Regions from separate parts of the Photobacterium leiognathi genome, predicted to be linked through region 3. Evidence: predicted binding sites of a transcription regulator. Region 3 holds the regulator's gene; each other region holds the start of a gene.

Evidence for each region. Region 3 encodes PurR, which represses purine synthesis genes. Its sites were predicted from a motif close to TNANGNAAACGTTTNCNTNA; they were not measured.
Region 1: purE (5-(carboxyamino)imidazole ribonucleotide mutase) is a predicted target of PurR. The motif match lies at 1,378-1,397, and genes of this name have one in related genera.
Region 2: Q7674_RS16185 (phosphoribosylaminoimidazolesuccinocarboxamide synthase) is a predicted target of PurR. The motif match lies at 2,197-2,216, and genes of this name have one in related genera.

What each region holds. Positions count from the first base shown of each region.
Region 1 is NZ_CP131601.1:3,206,459-3,209,743, forward strand. Features, by position in the region: gene hemF (oxygen-dependent coproporphyrinogen oxidase) at 1-705, opposite strand, end outside; gene tsaC (L-threonylcarbamoyladenylate synthase type 1 TsaC) at 711-1,268, opposite strand; gene purE (5-(carboxyamino)imidazole ribonucleotide mutase) at 1,508-1,951, shown strand; gene Q7674_RS21555 (5-(carboxyamino)imidazole ribonucleotide synthase) at 1,951-3,069, shown strand; gene Q7674_RS21560 (DNA topoisomerase family protein) at 3,125-3,285, opposite strand, start outside.
Region 2 is NZ_CP131601.1:1,982,576-1,985,860, reverse strand. Features, by position in the region: gene torC (pentaheme c-type cytochrome TorC) at 1-307, opposite strand, end outside; gene torE (trimethylamine N-oxide reductase system protein TorE) at 351-527, opposite strand; gene Q7674_RS16185 (phosphoribosylaminoimidazolesuccinocarboxamide synthase) at 978-2,081, opposite strand; gene Q7674_RS16180 (metal-dependent hydrolase) at 2,274-3,038, opposite strand.
Region 3 is NZ_CP131601.1:1,863,957-1,867,241, forward strand. Features, by position in the region: gene Q7674_RS15620 (heme ABC transporter ATP-binding protein) at 1-710, shown strand, start outside; gene purR (HTH-type transcriptional repressor PurR) at 1,105-2,109, shown strand; cyclic di-GMP riboswitch class I at 2,287-2,377, shown strand; gene Q7674_RS15630 (TfoX/Sxy family DNA transformation protein) at 2,514-3,104, shown strand.

The sequences.
Region 1 (3,285 bases), 1.3 Mb from region 3:
AAACTCTCGCTCACGTTCGCCATAAGGCAAGTGATAACGCTGTTTTACAATTGGCATGTAAGCATCAATGTAGCCATTGCCTACCGCTTGCATGTAAGCAAAGCTCTTTTCAAATCCCCACTGATTGAGATCATCAAAGAACAAACCACCCACACCACGCGTTTCATTTCGATGCGGTAGGAAGAAGTATTGATCACACCACGCTTTGTGCTCTGAATACACATTATCACCAAACGGGGCACAAAGTTGTTTCGCAGTATCATGCCAATGTTGGCAATCTTCTTCGAATGGGTAAAAAGGGGTGAGATCAAATCCACCCCCAAACCACCACACAGGTGCTTCGCCGTCTTTTTCTGCGATGAAGAAACGGACATTGGCATGAGAGGTAGGTACATAAGGATTGCGAGGGTGGATAACCAAGGATACGCCCATAGCTTCAAAGCGGCGGCCTGCAAGTTCAGGTCGATGCGCGGTAGCAGAAGCTGGCATTTCAGCACCGTAAACATGAGAGAAGTTCACACCTGCTTGCTCGAAGATCTCACCGCTACGTAATACACGGCTACGACCGCCACCACCTTCTTCACGTTGCCATTGGTCTTGCTCAAATGATACTGTGGTTTCTTGCTGTTCTAATGCTTGGCAAATGCGATCTTGTAAATCCAACAAGAAGGATTTCACCGCATGTTTGTCGACTTGGTTATCCATACTATTTACCCCTGACGGAAGATATTGCCATTGCGTGCATCACGGATCTCAGAAGGATTGGTACGTCCTCCCGTTTCTCCTTGAAGGATCGCTGCTAGACAATGACCCAGTTGTTGCTCGACTTCTTGTGCAGTTCGACCCGGCTCTTGTCCTGTTAGGTTAGCGCTAGTTGAGGTAATTGGCTTACCAAATTCTAAACATAGGCGTTGTACTAATGGATGATCGCTCACACGTACCGCAATAGTCGTAAACTGACCCGTTAAAAAAGCAGGTACATTCGCTTTAGTTGGCATAACCCATGTTACAGGACCAGGCCACGTTGCCATCACTGTCGCTTTTTGCTCTACCGTTAATTGGCTTTCATCAATGTATGGCAATAACTGCTCATAATTAGCTGCGATCAAAATTAGCCCTTTTTCAACTGGGCGCTGTTTAATTTCTAATAGTTTTTCGACCGCTTGTTGATTATCAGGATCACAGCCAACACCAAACACCGCTTCGGTTGGGTAACCAATCACTTCACCTTGTTTTAAGGCCGCGACAACTTGAGCAAAATTCTCCACAGTATCCTCGTTTCTTCTTGGGCTAACATTGTTGTTTTACTTTCTCAAAATCATTCTACCTACTCCTTAGTCACAACTCCATGCTAGGTTATAAGACAGTCAATATTCATGACGCAAACGTTTTCCTTTGCGATAAATCACCGTATAATGCCGACATCAACACGATGTTAAGTTATGACCTGAAGGAGAATGAGATGAAAGTTGGAATTATCATGGGTTCAAAATCTGACTGGTAAACCATGCAACATGCCGCTGAGATGCTTGATCGTTTCAATGTTCCTTATGAGACAAAGGTCGTTTCAGCTCACCGCACCCCACATTTACTGGCTGAATACGCAGAAAGTGCACAAGAGCGTGGTATTAAAGTGATCATCGCAGGTGCTGGCGGCGCGGCTCACTTACCTGGTATGACAGCTGCTTTTACTAGCGTACCTGTATTAGGTGTACCAGTACAATCTCGCGCCCTAAAAGGTATGGACTCACTGCTTTCGATTGTTCAAATGCCAAAGGGGATTGCAGTAGGTACATTGGCGATTGGTGATGCAGGTGCTGCCAATGCTGGCCTATTAGCCGCACAAATTATCGGTACGCAAGATGAGCAAGTACTTGCTGCCATTGATGCTTTTCGTAAAGAGCAAACAGAAACCGTACTGAGTAATCCAAATCCAGCTGAGGACGCATAATGAATAACGTGCTCGTCCTTGGAGCAGGTCAACTAGCCCGTATGATGGCACTGGCTGGCGCACCGCTTAACATCAATGTGATTGCCTATGATGTGGGTAGCGATAAGGTGGTTCACCCACTAACCCTACAGGTTATGGCGGACTCTTTAGCTCAAGCCATTAATGAAGTTGATGCCATCACCGCTGAATTTGAACACATTCCTCACGATATTTTAGATAGTTGCGCCGCTAGAGGAAAATTCTTCCCAACGCCTGATGCAATTAAAGCAGGTGGCGATCGCCGACTTGAAAAAGCGTTACTGGATAACGCAGGCGTGCGAAATGCTAACTACCATGTGATCCGTGAGCGTGCTGATCTGTTAACAGCGATTGAAAAGATCGGCTTACCGCTGGTGCTAAAAAGTGCCTTAGGTGGTTATGACGGTAAAGGGCAGTGGCGCTTAAAAGAAAGCACACAAATTGATGCGATCTGGCCTGAAATGGCGCAATGTATTGCCGATTCTGCTAATCAAGCGATTGTGGCAGAGCAATTCATTCCTTTTCAACGTGAAGTCTCATTGATTGGTGCCCGCAATCGTAGCGGTGATATTCAAGTATTTAACTTAACAGAGAATATTCACACTGATGGCGTATTAAGCCTATCTACCGCAATTGTGGGTGACTCACCGCTGCAAGCACAAGCCGATGACATGTTCCGTGCCGTAGCAAATAGCCTTGATTATGTTGGCGTGTTAGCTATCGAGTTTTTTGATCTTAATGGTGAGTTATTGGTAAACGAAATTGCACCACGGGTTCATAACTCAGGCCACTGGACACAACAAGGAGCTGAAACCTGCCAATTTGAAAACCATTTACGTGCGGTATGTGACTTTCCACTTGGCAACACGCAATTAACTCGACCAAGTGCGATGATCAATATCTTAGGGTTAGACAGCGTGCCAGATGCAGTTTATGCCCAAGAAGGTTGCCATGTTCATTGGTACGGCAAAGAAAAACGAGCAGGCCGTAAAATGGGGCACATTAACGTGTGTGCTGATACCCCAGAGCAACTGCAGTACCGTTTGATCATGTTATCGAGCTTACTCGATGAGAACGATTTCCCAGCGCTACCTCGCTAAATACACCTATATAAAAACCGACAAAAAAGCCTGCAATCTATGCAGGCTTTGTTTTTTATTCTGTTTTATCTAAGCTTTCAAGCTCTTGGTAAGCATGGCATTTTCTATCAGCACATTGCAGCTTCACACCGCTAGCTAATTTCTTTTCAATTAACAAACCAAAGCCACATTGCTGGCAAGTCCCAACAACAGGTTTGTTATTCACCGCAAAACGAC
Region 2 (3,285 bases), 120 kb from region 3:
CTTCTTTACTTGCCTGAATTTTACGGGCGATTTTATCTGTCCAATCGTGTGGTACGTGACAGTCAGGACACGTTGCACGCACACCAGAACGGTTTTTATCGTGAATAGTATTTGCATATTCTGGTGCTACGTTATCTGCGTGACAGCTAACACAGAACTCTTCGGTGTTGGTTGCTTCTAGCGCAGTATTAAAACCACCCCAGAAAATGATACCAGCAATAAAGCCACCAAGGGTTAGGACACCTAGGCTAATGTGGACGCTTGGGCGTGATAGGGTCTGCCAAGCTTTAGCTAAAAATGATTTCATTATCGATTCTCTTAAAATGGATGCTCACGGTAATTAGTGGGGATTAGCCGCCATGTCCTGGTGGACCAAAGACAAATAGTTGTAGCATCCAAACGGTAAAGCCGTAGCCGCCGACAAAAATGACGCTGAGAATAGGAAACAAAAAGATGACAATAAAAAGGAACATCTTCCATTCTCGGCTACGTGTTTGCTTGGCTTCTTGATCAGTAACACTGCTCATAGAACCTCCTGTGTTTAAAAATGAGTAGATATAAATATTTTTATTAAATCTATTTATATTGCGATCATAAAATAACCATTACCTACAATTCAATTAATACTTAAGGGTTATGCTTATGTTTTATAGGATTTTTTGATTTTAAACGCATACATTAATAGCAAAAAGCATAAAAAATAAAAATATTAAAAAATATGAAGTAATGTGTATGAGGTGAAAGGATAGTAAGGGTTGTTTATTTGTGTAAATTGTTCCATTTGTATCGCAATTGTTATGAAGGGAGCTAAAGTTCGTATCGGTTAATACAATGGAATAAGACTAGTAATAAATATAAAAATAGCAAATTTATTTCAAATTAACGTAAATATGAACAATATTAATAGCTGAGAGCGACGAAAAAACAGGCATTGTATGAATGCCTGTTTTTATGTAGGAGAAAGGATTTTGAAGTGCTCAGTCGATCAATTGATATTGATTGCGCAAAATCTCAATGATTTCAGCTTTCGGATTTCGGCTTAGTGTGATTGGCTCACCAGTGATTTTTTCAGCGATCCCTGTATAAACTTTAGAGATCTGCATCAGTACCTCTTGTGGTAACTCGTTATCACGAGCAAGAGCGAAACGTTCTTCCATACGATCTTTATTTAATAAAACATCAGGATCTGGGAAAGTGTTTAGCAGCACTTGGCGGAAATCTTCTTTCGAGTTCTCGACGATTTGTCCGTCACGGTAAGCTACACCATCCCAAATACGTGAAGAGTCAGGTGTGCCTACTTCATCCATATAAATCAGCTTCTCGTTGCCACTAGCATCGGTGACGTAGCCAAACTCGAATTTGGTATCGACAAAGATTTGATCGAGTTTTGCGAGTGCATCGCTGATCACGTTAAAGCCTTCAGCTAATAGCTTTTCGTATTGTGCGATATCATCAGTATTGCGGAAGTTAAATGCAGCGTAATTATTGACTAGATCGTTACGGGTGACATTGACATCATCAGCTTCAGGAACATTAGGAATGCCTTTTAAAATACCTTTGGTTGATGGCGTCATTAGTAGATCAGGCAGTTTTTGATCTTTCTTTAGCCCTTCAGGTAGTTCGATACCGCAGAAATTTCGCTCCCCCTTGCTGTATGCACGCCACATTGAGCCTGTGATGTATTGACGGCAAATAGCTTCAACCATCACAGGTTTGGCTTTTTGGACGATCCAAACAAAAGGGTGGGGAATATCTAAGATATGGCTATCAGCCAAGCCGTTGTCTTTAAATAGCTTAAACCAGTGATTTGAAATGGCGTTCAGTGCTGCGCCTTTACCAGGTACACCTTTTAAGCCACCTTCGCCATGCCAAATACAATCGAATGCAGAGATACGATCACTGATCACCATAATGGCTAATGGTGCATCAGGTTGGACATTGTAGCCTTTTTCCTTAATCAAACGTCGACTGTCAGCTTCAGTCAGCCAGTAAACAGAGCGTACTTTACCGCTATGTACAGGCTTGTCAGTACGGATTGGGAGATCATCATTAACAGCTAAAACTTGATCGGCAAGGCTCATCGTGAAAATCCTATTCAAATGATTACGCAGAAATGCAGAGTTTTTACCACAAGAACATATGGCGAAACATCATCGTAGACGCATCATACAAGGTTATAGAATTGACTGCCAGAGAAAAAGCAAACGTTTGCCTTGTGATTTTATTAATAAAAATGGCGATATTCATAAAGATGATTATCGCCATAATTCGTTTTAGAACAGCTTGTGAATTGTGCTGAGTTTTTGTGGTGCTTGGTGAATGACATGATTCACCCATATTTCAATATCAGACCAGTTAAACCATGCAGGGCTAAATTTAAAGTGATGCCAGTTACTCAATATATGCAGCGTTTTGTGGTAAGACGGGGCTGTGGTAAATAGCAAAACAATAGCAATGATTTGCGCCAAGCTAATTAAAGGATTAGCAAATGAGAAAGGCTTCAAAGCGGTACCAAAGGATTTCTTTAAACGCTGGTTAGATAAATCCACACTGTAAATTTCATCAAGCACCAGATGAACTAAGCCGCCAAATAAGACAAAACCACTTGCAAGCCAGCTAGTCTCCGCAGTATGACCAATAATAGAGCTCACATGTACACAGCACAGTGAGATCAATAATACAAAGGCAATGGAATGGCAACAGCCACGGTGAACGGTACGACGCTCAAATACTGCTTTGCCCATGTAACGAATAGTAATGAATAAAGCTGCGGTATAAAGCAGCAGTTCTAGCATAGTGACTTGGGTATAAATATGACTGATCAAGATGAAGCAGCAAAAGCCAGCCAAAATATTAAATAAGGCTTTCATTGATGTGGAGTGATCTGAGTCGATGTCAGGCAGCAAGCCGCCAATGGTGCCTAGAAAGGTCATCCATATCGCCATTGAAGGCGTGATGTGATCAGCCGAAAGAAAGGCAGTAGCGGTTAAACCACTAGCAACGGCTGCAACACTAAAATGAGTAGAAAAGTTTGCCAAGGAAGAAAAGTCCAACTGGGTATATATACAGTTGTATTTATCATTTTAAAGTCATAAATTTCAACCAATATCACAATTCTAGCACTTGATTTAGGTTTATTCGGATAAATAACCATCGAAGCGGAGCATTAGTCTGTCGTTATAGAAATGGAGATGAAACTTGCTTGCTCTCTCTACCAAAAGGAAGTTTCAAAGAAAAAGCCTTACTTGAGTGTTATTGGCTCAAGTAAGGCTTAAAAAGATATGT
Region 3 (3,285 bases):
ATTCAGGCGAAGTCACTGCCCTTTTAGGCCCCAATGGCGCAGGGAAAAGTACCTTATTAAAAGTACTCTGTGGCGAAGTAACACCTGAATCTGGAGACGTCTCTTTTTTCGGGCAACCATTATCATCATGGGACAGAGCTACACTGGCTAAACATTTAGGCATACTGCCGCAACACAGTGCACTTTCTTTTGCGTTTACAGCAAAAGAAGTGGTGGAGTTAGGCGCAATCCCGTTACAACTAACGTCACCACAGCTTAAGTCTGTGACACAGATGATAATGGATTATGTGGATGTCGAAAACCTTGCAGATAGGCTTTACCCGACGCTTTCTGGCGGTGAAAAACAACGAATCCATTTAGCTCGGGTATTAACCCAATTAAGCCAAGCTGGTGAGCACTGTATTTTAATGCTGGATGAACCAACATCAGCCCTTGATCTAGCACATCAACATCACACCTTACAAATAGCGAAGAACATGGCAATGCAAGGTGCTGCGGTTATTGTGGTATTACATGATTTAAACCTTGCAGCGCAATACACAGATCGGATGATTTTCTTAAATGATGGGCAAATAAAAGCGGATGGTACACCGTCACAAGTACTCACTGCTGAAGTCGTAGAATCACTGTATGGTTGGCCTGTTACTGTGCATACCCACCCTATAGAAAACTACCCTTATATTTTGTCAGCAAATCATCCTATTCTTTAATGACCAGTCAGTTATTAATACTGTAAGGATGCGATAAAAATCGGATTAAGCGTGACAACGACCTGCATTTTTATAACTTATCATCAATAATTTCACTCAAGATGAACAGAAAGATTGCACAACGCAAAACACACAGTAAAATGTGAGCGCAAGCGATTACACATGTAAAAGTTGTAATAAAGATTTCGATACACTGATGCCGCATTTATTGCGGCTTTAGTTGTTTATAAGCGGTGCTCTATAAAAACGGTGCCAAATTGAATAATTAAGTAGTTAATAATTAAAGAATTTCATATCTACTAGTCTCTCAACTAGCCATCTACTACGTAATTAATCAATTGGGTACCACAACCTTTTGTCAGATCTCTATCTGACCATAATTAGAAGAATAAATATGGCAACCATTAAAGACGTTGCACGTATGGCAGGTGTATCAACCACAACTGTGTCACACGTGATCAATAAAACACGCTTTGTTGCAGAAGCAACACAGAAAAAAGTGCTGGCTGCGGTAGATGAGCTTAACTACGCACCAAGTGCTGTAGCGCGAAGCTTAAAATGTAATACAACTCGTACCATTGGTATGTTGGTAACAAAATCAACCAACCCATTTTTTGCTGAAGTTGTACATGGCGTTGAAGAGTATTGTTACGGCGCAGGTTACACCCTGATCCTATGTAACACTGAAGGCAATCTTGAAAAACAACGTGATTACCTACGCATGCTGGCAGAAAAGCGTGTTGATGGCCTACTGGTAATGTGTAGCGATCTTGATCAAAAGCTACTTGAACTACTAGAGCGTCAAAACGATCTGCCAATGGTTATCATGGACTGGGGCCCAGATAAGCCACATACAGACAATATTCAAGATAACGCTGAAACTGGCGGCTATATTGCGACTAAACACTTTATCGATAACGGCCATAAGAAAATTGGCTGTCTATCAGGTCAAGGTGATAAGTCTACTTGTCATGAGCGCCTAAAAGGTTTCCGTAAAGCAATGGCCGAAGCAGACTTAAGCGTTAATGAAGATTGGCTACTTGAAGGTGACTTCGAGTGTGAATCAGCGGTTGAAGCGGCGAAAAAGTTCATTGCAATGAAAGAGCGCCCTACTGCTATCTTCTGTTTCAACGACATCATGGCAATGGCAATGATCAGTACCTTTGAGCAAGCAGGCCTACGTATTCCTGATGATATCTCTATCATTGGTTACGACAACATTGACCTTGCACCGTACTTTGCACCGCCACTAACAACAATCCACCAGCCTAAGCGTCGTTTAGGTAAAACTGCAGTGGAAATTTTGCTAGATCGTGTTAAAGACAAGAATCACGCTCGTCAAACTTTTGAAATGACACCAGAGCTTGTTGCGAGAAAGTCGGTTAAAGATCTCAACTAACGAGATTGACCTTGGTAAGTTTAGAAAAAGCCGATAAGTTTAACTTGTTGGCTTTTTTTTACTTTTTTAAAAAAGATTTATGCTCACCATAAGATAAGAACAATTACCTGAAGCAATATCACACTTTTGAGAGCTTGGATTTAATATTAAAACTAATATTTAATATAACTTTATATAGTCACGAACAGGCAAATTAATTGAAAGATTAAGACGCAAAACTTCCGGCCTAAAAATTAATTTTTTAATTCATGGTAGCGGAGTTACCGAAGGATTATAATTAGGCCGCCAATATAATGACATTTATTTTAACAATATATTGACAAGCCTAATGTGAAGATTAATTAATCTAATTCCTCGCTCTTGATGTTTAGGTGACACTCATATTTTTTTCACCGAGTAGAAGCATGGATAAACCAATATTAAAAGATTCATTAAAATTATTTGACCATTTTGGATCTGTAAAATCACGGTCGATGTTTGGCGGTTTTGGCATTTTTGCTGGTGATACAATGTTTGCATTAGTTGTGAATGATAAACTTCATTTACGAGCAAACGCTGAAACCGAAAAGGAATTCAAACAAGCTGGCTTGGAGCCTTACGTTTACAAAAAACGTGGGTTCCCTGTTGTAACCAAGCACTACGCAATACCAGATAACTGGTGGGACGAACCTGAAAAGATCGTTGCACAAGGTAGGTATTCCTTGGAAGCCGCAGAAAAAGACAAGCAAGAAAAGGAGAGTTGTGTACCTGACCGTATAAAGGACTTACCAAACCTACGGTTATCAAATGAAAGAATGCTTAAAAAAGCAGGCATAGAGACTATCGAACAACTTCAAGCAGCTGGTGCATTAGGTGCATATCAAGCGCTACAAAAAGCGCAAAACAGTCCGCTTAGTCTTGAATTGCTATGGGCGCTTGAGGGTGCAATTAGTGGACAGCATTGGTCTGTTATTCCTGAGCAACGTCGAAACGAATTATTATCTGCCCTATCCTAAGAAATACATTCTTCGACAATTCGCCTTCACTTAGAAATAAAAGATGTTCATTCTTTTATTTCTAAGTATACCTGTTAAAAATATATTCTAAATAAATCCCTTCACTCTGCTCTATTTTATATCTTTTAATACATAAACCTCTTAATGCGTAATTGCCAAATATTGCAACTAAAAGTATTTA